DNA from 2 places in the Sphingomonas sp. BL-S-30 genome. Region 2 is predicted to be linked to the other one. Evidence: riboswitches for the same ligand, from Rfam matches in the RefSeq annotation. Region 2 holds a riboswitch; the other holds the start of a gene.

Region 1 (4,733 bases), 2.0 Mb from region 2:
CAGGCCCAGCCGCCCCTGTTGCGCCACGCGGCGATCCGCGAAGGGCGACGTCCGCCTGGTCATGTCGAGATCGACCGCCGCCAGCCGCGCCGCGACGGCGGGATTGTGGATCAGCGGCGACGTCTTGCGCGACTCGACCGCCGCCCGGGCCAGCGCCAGCGGCGCGGCAACCGTCTCGGCGCCCTGGTTCAGCGCCTGTGCCAGCACTGACAATTCGCCGATCTTCTGCACGGCAAAGGCAAGCCACTGCTTCACCTCAGAGTCGAGCGCGGTCTCGATCGTGAGATCGACCGGCACGTGCAGCAGCGAGCAGGACGGCGCGAGCACCAGGTTGCGCTCGGCCGCGACGGGCGCAATCCGCGCGATCAGCGCATCGAGATCGGCCCGCCAGACGTTCCGCCCGTCGATCACGCCGAGCGACAGCAGCAGGTCGGGCCGGGCACGCTGCCACACCGGCTCGAGCTGCTCCGGCGCACGGACCAGATCGATATGCAGCCCGTGCACCGGCAGGTCGGTCGCCAGTTCCAGATTGTCGCCGAGCGCGCCGAAATAGGTCGCGAGCATCACCTTCGGCCCGTTCACTGACAGGCGCCTGTACGCTTGCTTCAGCGCCGCGCGCTGATCGTCGTCGAGGTCGAGCACCAGGCAGGGTTCGTCGATCTGGACCCAGTCGGCACCCGCCTGTGCAAGCTGCGCCAGCACTTCCTCATAGACCGGCAGCACTGCCTCGAGCAGCGACAGCGGGGCGACGTCCTTGCCCTTGGCCAGCGTCAGCCAGGTCACCGGCCCGAGCAGCACCGGCCGCGTATGGTATCCGAGTGCCTTGGCCTCGAGAAATTCGTCGACTGCCTTGCTCGTCGACAGCGCGAATTGCTGTCCTGCGCTCAGTTCCGGCACCATGTAATGATAGTTGGTGTCGAACCATTTGGTCATTTCCTGCGCGGTGCTGTCCAGCCCATGCGCGCAGCCTTCATGCCTCTTCGCGCTCTGCGTCCCACGCGCCATGGCGAAATAAGTGTCGAGGCCGACCTTGCCGCCGTTCCAGCCATAGCGCGCCGGCACCGCGCCGAGCATCGCGGAGGTATCGAGCACATGGTCGTAGAGCGAGAAGTCGCCGCTGGGGATGATGTCGGCGCCCAACGCCCTTTGCCGCGCCCAGGCAGCGGCGCGCAAGCCCTGTGCCGCGAGCGACAGAGCGTCGGCATCCGATTTGCCCGACCAGAAGCTTTCGAGCGCGAACTTCAGCTCGCGGCGCGGGCCGATACGGGGGAAACCGAGGGTTGCGACTGAGATGGTCATCGTCTTGGCCTTGCGTTGGGCAAGGTGAAGGCCGGACGCACGGCAACGGGCACACGCCCTAATGACAAGCCGGGGCGCGGTGTTGCACGCGGCCTGACCGGGCACCCCGCCGGAGGACGTTATCTGACGAGGCAGGTCTCCTGGCTCGCGGGTCAATGCGACGATCCGGCCTTCCCGGTCCCTTGTCCGGACCAGTGACGCAAAATGGACCGCCGCTCACCGCTCACAGTTGCGGGGGCAGCGCCGGAATAAGCCCAAGGGCCGCACCGGCTTCCCGTCTTAGCTCCGACCGGGCAACCGGGCGAAGAACCTCGACCATCACAGGATAGAGGTTACGACGGGCGCGTCAAGCATCATATAAAGAATTCTTTATATGATGCTTTCAATACCGAACGGCACATGGACGCGACCATGACGAGCCTCCATAAGCCCCGCAACGTCAGCCGGAGCCAGAACCCATGTCCTTCTCCCTTTACGATGCCGTCGTACCGTCCAACCTCCAGATCCTGGGCGCGGTCGATGCGCTGGTCGACAAGGCGGCGGCATTCTGCGCCGAACAGGGCAGGACGGAAGCGGAGCTGATCGACACCCGCCTCGCACCGGACATGCTGCCCTTCGGCTATCAGGTGAAATCCTGCGCCGCCCATTCGGTCGGCGGAATCGAGGGGGTCCGGGCCGGCAGCTTCTCGCCCGACCGATCGGCCTGGCCGACCGACTTTGCCGGCCTGCACGGCATCCTGCAGACGGCGGTCACCAGCCTGAAAGCGCTCGATCGCGACGCGTTCGACGCCCTGGCGGACTGCGATACGCAGTTCGCCTTCGGGGAAACCATCATGCCCTTCACGGGCGCGAACTTCCTGCTCTCCTTCTCGCAGCCGAACTTCTATTTCCACGCGACAACGGCCTATGCGATCCTGCGCGCGCAAGGCGTGAAGCTGGGCAAACGCGATTTCATGGGAACGCCGCGTATCAAGCGGTAGGGCGTGACGAAGGTCTGGCCCGACCTCGTCGTTATCGGCGTCTCGCGCTTTATGCGTCGAGGTGGCGCAGATCACCGCCGCGCGTCTCGCGCCCGAACCAGGCGACCAGGCCAAGCGCGACCACCGCCGGCGCCATGATGATGACCGCCGCCAGTCCCATGGACGGGATCAGCGCGGCGATGCTCAGTCCTTGCGCAAACAGCCCGCCGGCCTTGGTGCAGGCGGCGACCCATCCGGTCGCCCGGCCGCGCACACGTAACGGGAAGCTTTCGGCGGTATAGGGCAGCAGGATGGCGAGGATGCCGTTCGAGCCGACGATCAGCAGCGCGACCGGCAGCACCGGGCTGCCCGTTCCCGCCAGCTCCAGCCTGAGCACGCCGAGCAAGCCGGCAAGCGTCACGCCGATCATGGTGACGAGCAACCATTTGGTGCTCCAGCGGCTGTACATGAGCGCCGCCAGAAACACGGTCGGAAAAGCAATCAGCGAGCTTTCCGCCAGCAGCCGGCTCGACACCGCGACTGAATAGCCCTTGGCGACGAGATCGGCCGGCAGCCACAGCAACAGGCCGAAATTGATCAGGCCCCAGGTCAGTGCGGCCACGGTCAGCGCGGTGAGCTTGCCGATCATCCGCCTGCCCGTCAGCGGCCCGTGGTTGACCCCGGTCGTCGTTGGCGGGGGCCCGCGCCGCACAGTTGCCCCGAAGCGCCGCATCACTGCTTCCGCTTCCACCTTGCGCCCCCGGGCGAGGAGGAACTTGGCCGATTCAGGGATGAGCGCGCCCAGCAGAATGAGGCTGAGCCCGGTCGGCAGGTTTGCCAGCCACAATATGCGCCAGCCGAAGATCGGCTGCAGCACCGCCGAGAGCCCGCTCGCCGCGAAATAGCCGCCGACCGCGCCGAGCCCGCCGACCAGCACCAGGCTCCAGCCGCGATGCCGGTTGGGCATCATCTCCGCGAGCAACGCGTATGTCACCGGCAACATGCCGCCCGCCGCCGCGCCCATCATGAAACACATGCCGATATTCCAGGCGAGCGACGGCATCGCGCCGCAGATCGAGGTGCCGACGAACATCACCGCCGAGAGCAGGATCGAGGCCTTGCGCCCATAGATATCGGCGATCACGCCCCACACGACCGACCCGACCACGGTGCCCATCAGCGCGAAGAACGGCACCAGCGACACGGTCGATCGCGGCACATGATATTCGCCGATCATGCCGGGCACGGTGAAGCCGAGCGAGGCCGGCTTCATCACATCGATGATCAGCGCGACGACCAGCACGATCATCAGCCGCCAATGCGCCCAGCCGAGCGCGGCATCCTCGGGCGCGGCGATGGTGATGTCCTCGGCCGCCGCGCGCTGTGCCGCGAGATTGCGCGGCAGCAGGCCATAGGCCGCGACGATCACGCCCCCGACGATCAGGAACATGCCGAAGATCATGCCCGAATCCATCGGCATGCCGGCGAGGTGATAGCCCATGTCCTTCGCCATCAGGAACATCGGGATGTGGAGCACTACCCCCGCCGTGACGGCCGCGCAGCCGAGAATGAACGCCCACAAGGCCTGGCGATCGGACAGACTGTTCATACGTGTTGCCATGCGACATCCCCACTTCGCCGCTTGTCGTCGCGGCGCCCCGGGCAATCGATACCGCTATCATCGCGGGCTGGCCATGCCCGACACGACGGGCGTCAGCCCTCGTCGCGCACGCGCTCGTGATGACGGATTACTTCGTCGATGATGAAGCGCAGGAATTTCTCGGAGAAATCGGGATCGAGATCGGCCTGTTTGGCCAGCCCGCGCAGCCGCGTGATCTGCGCATCCTCGCGGCTCGGGTCCGCAGGCGGGAGCCCGGCGGTCGCCTTGTAGCGGCCGACCGCCTGAGTCACCTTGAACCGCTCGGCAAGCAGGAAGACCAGAGCCGCGTCGATATTGTCGATGCTCTGGCGATAGCCGCTGAGCGTTTCGTCGGTCACCTTGCCGTCCTCACCAGTTCGCCCGGCCTTTTGCGGACGTCGCGCACGACGCGCAACCCCGAAAGGCGGGCGTTAACCCCGCAAAGGCTTGCCTTTACCCGGTCATACGGCCACATCGCACGCACCATGAGCGCCACGATCCACCGCCTCGATGCCCAGCGCCAGCCGTCGCTAGAACCGATGGTGCAGCTTGTCGCCGGCGATCTCAATCTCGTCAACGCGGTGATCCTGTCGCGGATGCAGTCCGAGATCCCGTTGATTCCGGAGCTGGCCGGGCATCTCATCGCCGGCGGCGGCAAGCGTATGCGCCCGATGCTGACGCTCGCGAGCGCGCGCCTGCTGGGCTATACCGGCGCGCGGCACCACCGCCTCGCCGCGGCGGTCGAGTTCATCCACACCGCCACCTTGCTGCACGACGATGTGGTCGACGGGTCCGATCTGCGCCGCGGCAAGCGCACCGCCAATCTGATCTGGGGC
Region 2 (4,733 bases):
TAGAAGTTGCGCCCGGTCGGCAGCACGTCGGGCCGTCCCCGGGTGGGAGCGCCCGAGGGGCCGGGCGCGATGAAGCGCGCATCGAGGCCGGCGAGCAGCGCGGACTGTTCGGCATCGCCACAGGCGTCGACCCGCGCGGCGAGATCGCCGAGCACGGCCTGCAATACCGTCGCTGACGCGGGCCCCGGGGCTTCCATGCCCTCGACCAGCGCGATCGCCAGCAGTTCGAGGCGCTCGACGGTGTCCCCGAACGTCCGCCACAGGTCATTCGATATCTCAGCAAGCGGCGCCGGTTTCGGTCCGTCCCAGACATCGCCCATGATGCAATCGAGCGGATCGAAGCCGAGCCGCAGATCGTCCGCCATCGATCGCAGCAGCGAGGCCTGGCCGGGACTGTCATAGCCGCGCGGGGTGCGCGACAGCGCGATCAGCAGGTCGGTGCGCAGCCGGCCTTCGGGCGAGCGGGTGAAGATGTGCAGCCCGTCGCGGATCTGCATTTCCTTCAGCTCGCACAGATAATTGTCGAGCGCGGCGAGCGCATCGTCGCCATCGCCGACCGCGCCGGCATCGGTATCGAGACCCTGCGAGCGCGCGAGGTTGAGAATCTCGCCCTTGAGATGCGCGATCCGGCGCGGGTCCATGCCGGCGGCGAGATAATATTCGTCGACCAGCGCTTCGAGCTGCTTGAGCGGCCCATAGCTTTCCGCACGGGTCAGCGGCGGGGTGAGGTGGTCGACGATCGCTGCGCCGATCCGGCGCTTGGCCTGGGTGCCCTCACCGGGATCGTTGACGATGAACGGGTAGAGTTGCGGCACCGGGCCGGCGCAGATCTCGGGAAAGCACGTCTCGGACAGCGCCAGTGCCTTGCCCGGCAGCCATTCGAGATTGCCGTGCTTGCCGACATGGACGACTGCATGCGCGCCGAAATGCCGGTTCAGCCAGAAATGGAAGGCGAGATAGGCGTGTGGCGGCACCAATGCCGGATCGTGATAGGTCGCCTTGGGATCGACATTATAGCCGCGCGCCGGCTGGACCGCGACCGCGATATTGCCGAACCGGTGCACCGCGAGGCGGAAAGCACCGTCCCGCACGAACGGGTCTGCCTCGGCTGCGCCCCAGCGCTCGCTCACCGCGTTGCGCACGGCCTGGGGCAGGGTGTCGAAGGCTTGGGCATAGTCGGCGATCGCCAGTGCGATCTCGCCCGGCCGGTCGATCGAATCGAGCGCATTGGTGACGCCCGCCAGCATCGTGTCCATCAGCGCGACACCGTCGGTGGGCGCTGCGCCGATCGCGTAGCCTGAACCGCCGAGTGCGGCGAGGATCGCCGCCGCGCTGGCTGGCGTGTCGAGGCCGACGCCGTTGCCGATCCGGCCGTCGCGATTGGGGTAGTTGGCGAGGACCAGCGCGATCCGGCGTTCCGCTGCCGGCGTTCGGCGCAACCTCGCCCAATTGGCGGCGAGTCGGGCGACGAAGGCGACCCGGTCGGGAGCAACCCTGGGCACGATGATGCCGCATTCGGTGCGCGCGTCGAACCGCTCGGCGGCCTTGAACGCGACCGCGCGGCTGAACAGCCGGCCGTCGATTTCGGGCAGCGCGACGTTCATCGCGAGATCGCGCGGGCCGAGACCGCGTGGGGAGTCTGTCCAGGCCGATTGCTCGACACCGGCGAACACGGTCTGGAGGATCACGCAGTCCGCGGTCTCCAGTACGCCGCCGATCCTGTTCTCGCCCGGCGACGATGCGGCGAACGAGGTGGCGTTGAGGATGACGTCGGGCCGCAGTTCCGTAATCAGCCCGCGCAGCCAGTCGACCGCGAACGGTTCGCGCAGCGCCCGGACATAGACCGGGGCGACGTTCAGGCCCTGCGCCTCGAGTTCGGCGACCATGGCATCGACCGCGTCGAGCGTGCCGGCGATAGTCAGGGCGCGGTAGAAGACGAACAGGGCGACAGGCCGTCCTTCGGTCCAGCGCGCATGCAGATCGGCCAGGGCAGGGCGATCGACCCCCTTCACATACAATCCCGCATCGGCAACCGGAACCGGATCGTCGGGTGTGCCGATGTCTCGGGCGATCAGGCGAGCGGCGGTGCGCAGGAAACCGATTGCGTTGGCGACCCCGCCCTGGCGCAGATAGTCGCGCAGCCGGGCACAGGTCTCGGGCGGCAGGGTCGAGGCGGCGTCGAGCGCCGGATCGTCCTCGCGTCCATCGGCGATCGCGGCGAAGGCGATGCCGTGCGCGCGGGCAACCGCGGCGATCTCGTCGATCCCATAGGGCCAATAGGCCTTGCCGCCGAGCAGGACGACGCAGACGAACTTCGCCTTCGCGATCACCTTCTCGACATAGAGATCGACCGAATAGGGATGCTTGAGCTGGAGCAGGTTCGCCAGCCGGATACGCGGCGCGCCATCGCCCAGCGCCTCGGCCGCCCGCGCGAAACACGCCAGCTCGCTATCCGCCACGGTCAGGAACACGATATCGCCCGGCGACTGGTCGAGGTCGATTGCCTCGTCGCCGTTCGAAACCGTCCCCGGCGTGGCGGACAGCAGATGCATCAGCCGAGGACGCTCGCGAGTTCGGTTTCGATTCCCGCGCGGTCCAGCCCCTTCTGGCCGATCACCACCAGCTGAGTGCGGCGCGCTTCTTCGGGCTTCCACGCGCGATCGAAGAAATGCTGGACGCGCGGGCCGACCGCCTGGATGACGAGGCGGCTGGGCTTTCCCGCGACCGCGACCATGCCCTTGACGCGCAGTACATCGTGTTTGGCGATGACCTCGCCCAGCCGGGCGACGAGCGCGTCGAGATCGGCAACTTCACCGCCGGTCGCGACGAAGCTGTCGAAATCGTCGTGATCATGCTCCTCGCCATCGTCGATATGCGACTTGCGCGAATCGAGATCGTCCTCGGCTGCCGCGGTGATGCCGAGCAACGCGGCGATATCGACCGCGCCGTGATCGGCGCGCACGATCCGTACGCCGGGCCGCGTCTCCGCGTCGACCAGCGCCTCGACCCGCGCAAGCGTCTCGGCATCGACCAGGTCGGTCTTGTTGAGCACGACCATGTCGGCACAGCCGAGCTGCTCCTCGAACAGCTCCTCCAGCGGCGAATCATGGTCGAGATTGGGGTCGGCCGCGCGTGCAGCCGCCAGTGCCGCCTCGTCGGTGGCGAAGCGTCCGGCCGCGACCGCATCGGCATCGATCAGCGCGATGACGCCGTCGACGGTCGCACGGGTGCGGATGTCCGGCCATTGGAACGCCTTGACCAGCGGCTTGGGGAGCGCGAGCCCGCTGGTCTCGATGATGATGTGCTCGGGCGGGTTGGGCCGGTCGAGTAGCTTCTGCATCGTCGGCAGGAAGTCGTCGGCGACGGTGCAGCAGATGCAGCCATTGGCCAGCTCGACGATGTCATCTTCCGGGCAGGCCTCGTCATTGCAGCCCTTGAGCAGCTCGCCATCGACGCCGATATCGCCGAACTCGTTGATCACGAGCGCGATGCGACGCCCCTGCGCATTCTCCAGCAGATGGCGGATCAGCGTGGTCTTGCCGGCCCCCAGAAATCCGGTGATGACGGTAGTGGGCACTTTGCTCACGCTGCTTCTCCTTCTTCGACGTCGACAGGTGCGCGATCATGGATCGCACGCCAATGGGAAACTCTTGCGTCGCCCGCAGCCGCGAGGCGCCGCGCACGATCCGCGAAGGCGTCATGAGCAACATCGGTGGCGGGGGCGTGCCGTTCGCCTGGGCGAACGGTCGATGCACGACGACGGGCGGACGCCAAAAGCACCCGGCACCATGCACCGATGCGGCCCCAGCCGCATGGTTCGTCGCTCAGACGGAGTTCCGTGCCTTGGCCATTCCCTGGACCAGGGCAAGAGCGACCGGTGCGCTGGCAGGTCTCCTGGCTCGCGGGTCATAGCTTGATGCACGGCCTTCCCAGGCCTTCGCGCTCTCGCGCGATCGGCCCAGTGGCTTGCCTCTCGAAGAGAGGCGGTGTGCATCGCGCTCGCCGCTTACAGTTGCAGGGACAGCCGCGGAGTTGGGCGGCTGAAGCCGTCCGCACCGCATTCCCGATTAAGCCCCTTTCGGGGCACCGGCGCGATCACGAGGCGCGGGGGCAACCCCGTTCCTCAAGCGCGCCAATAGGCGGTTGCCAACCCATCGGCAAGATATGGAGATTTCTTTATCCGCTGCCGGTGACCGGGCCGAGCGACTGCAACCGCCAGATGCGATTGAACGACAAGACCGTCACCGAGAGGGGCGCGACATCGATCCGCCACGTCGCGCCGATCGGCAGCGACAGGGCAGCGGCGATCGCCGCGCGCACCACGGCCGGGTGAGTGATCGCCAGCACGGGCACATCCCGTCCGGCCTGGCTGGCGAGCCACTCGGCGACACGCACGCTGACCGCCGCCATCGTCTCGCCGCCGGACGCGCCCGCCCCGGGATCGGCGATCCATGCGGCAGCAGCCTCGGGATCGGCGGCATTGATCTCGGCAAGGCTTTTCCCGCTCCAGTCGCCATGATCGATATCGCCGAGCGCCGCATCGATATCGGCGGTCAGACCAAGCGCTTCCGCCGTCTGGCGCGCGGCCGACGCCGGGCTGGTGGCGACACGCCGTGGGGAGGGCCCCGGGATGCGCAGGCCGGTCGCTGCGCGCAGCCCCCCCGTGTCGAGCGGCTCGGCGGGATCGGCGAACCCGCCGACGCGGCTCATGGCGGTGGCGGCATGGCAGAGCA

Evidence for each region. Region 2 has a riboswitch for cobalamin ahead of cobW (cobalamin biosynthesis protein CobW). Riboswitches for the same ligand answer to the same signal wherever they lie in the genome.
Region 1: it holds a riboswitch for cobalamin, as region 2 does, so the genes downstream of both, metE (5-methyltetrahydropteroyltriglutamate--homocysteine S-methyltransferase) here and cobW (cobalamin biosynthesis protein CobW) in region 2, are expected to answer to the same signal.

The regions. Positions count from the first base shown of each region.
Region 1 is NZ_CM145481.1:5,027,772-5,032,504, reverse strand. Features, by position in the region: gene metE (5-methyltetrahydropteroyltriglutamate--homocysteine S-methyltransferase) at 1-1,299, opposite strand, end outside; cobalamin riboswitch at 1,413-1,628, opposite strand; gene ACZ1I5_RS23625 (DUF1993 domain-containing protein) at 1,758-2,279, shown strand; gene ACZ1I5_RS23620 (MFS transporter) at 2,329-3,879, opposite strand; gene ACZ1I5_RS23615 (chorismate mutase) at 3,972-4,256, opposite strand; gene ACZ1I5_RS23610 (polyprenyl synthetase family protein) at 4,383-4,733, shown strand, end outside.
Region 2 is NZ_CM145481.1:2,981,390-2,986,122, reverse strand. Features, by position in the region: gene cobN (cobaltochelatase subunit CobN) at 1-2,552, opposite strand, end outside; gene cobW (cobalamin biosynthesis protein CobW) at 2,552-3,586, opposite strand; cobalamin riboswitch at 3,868-4,106, opposite strand; gene ACZ1I5_RS13820 (histidine phosphatase family protein) at 4,177-4,733, opposite strand, start outside.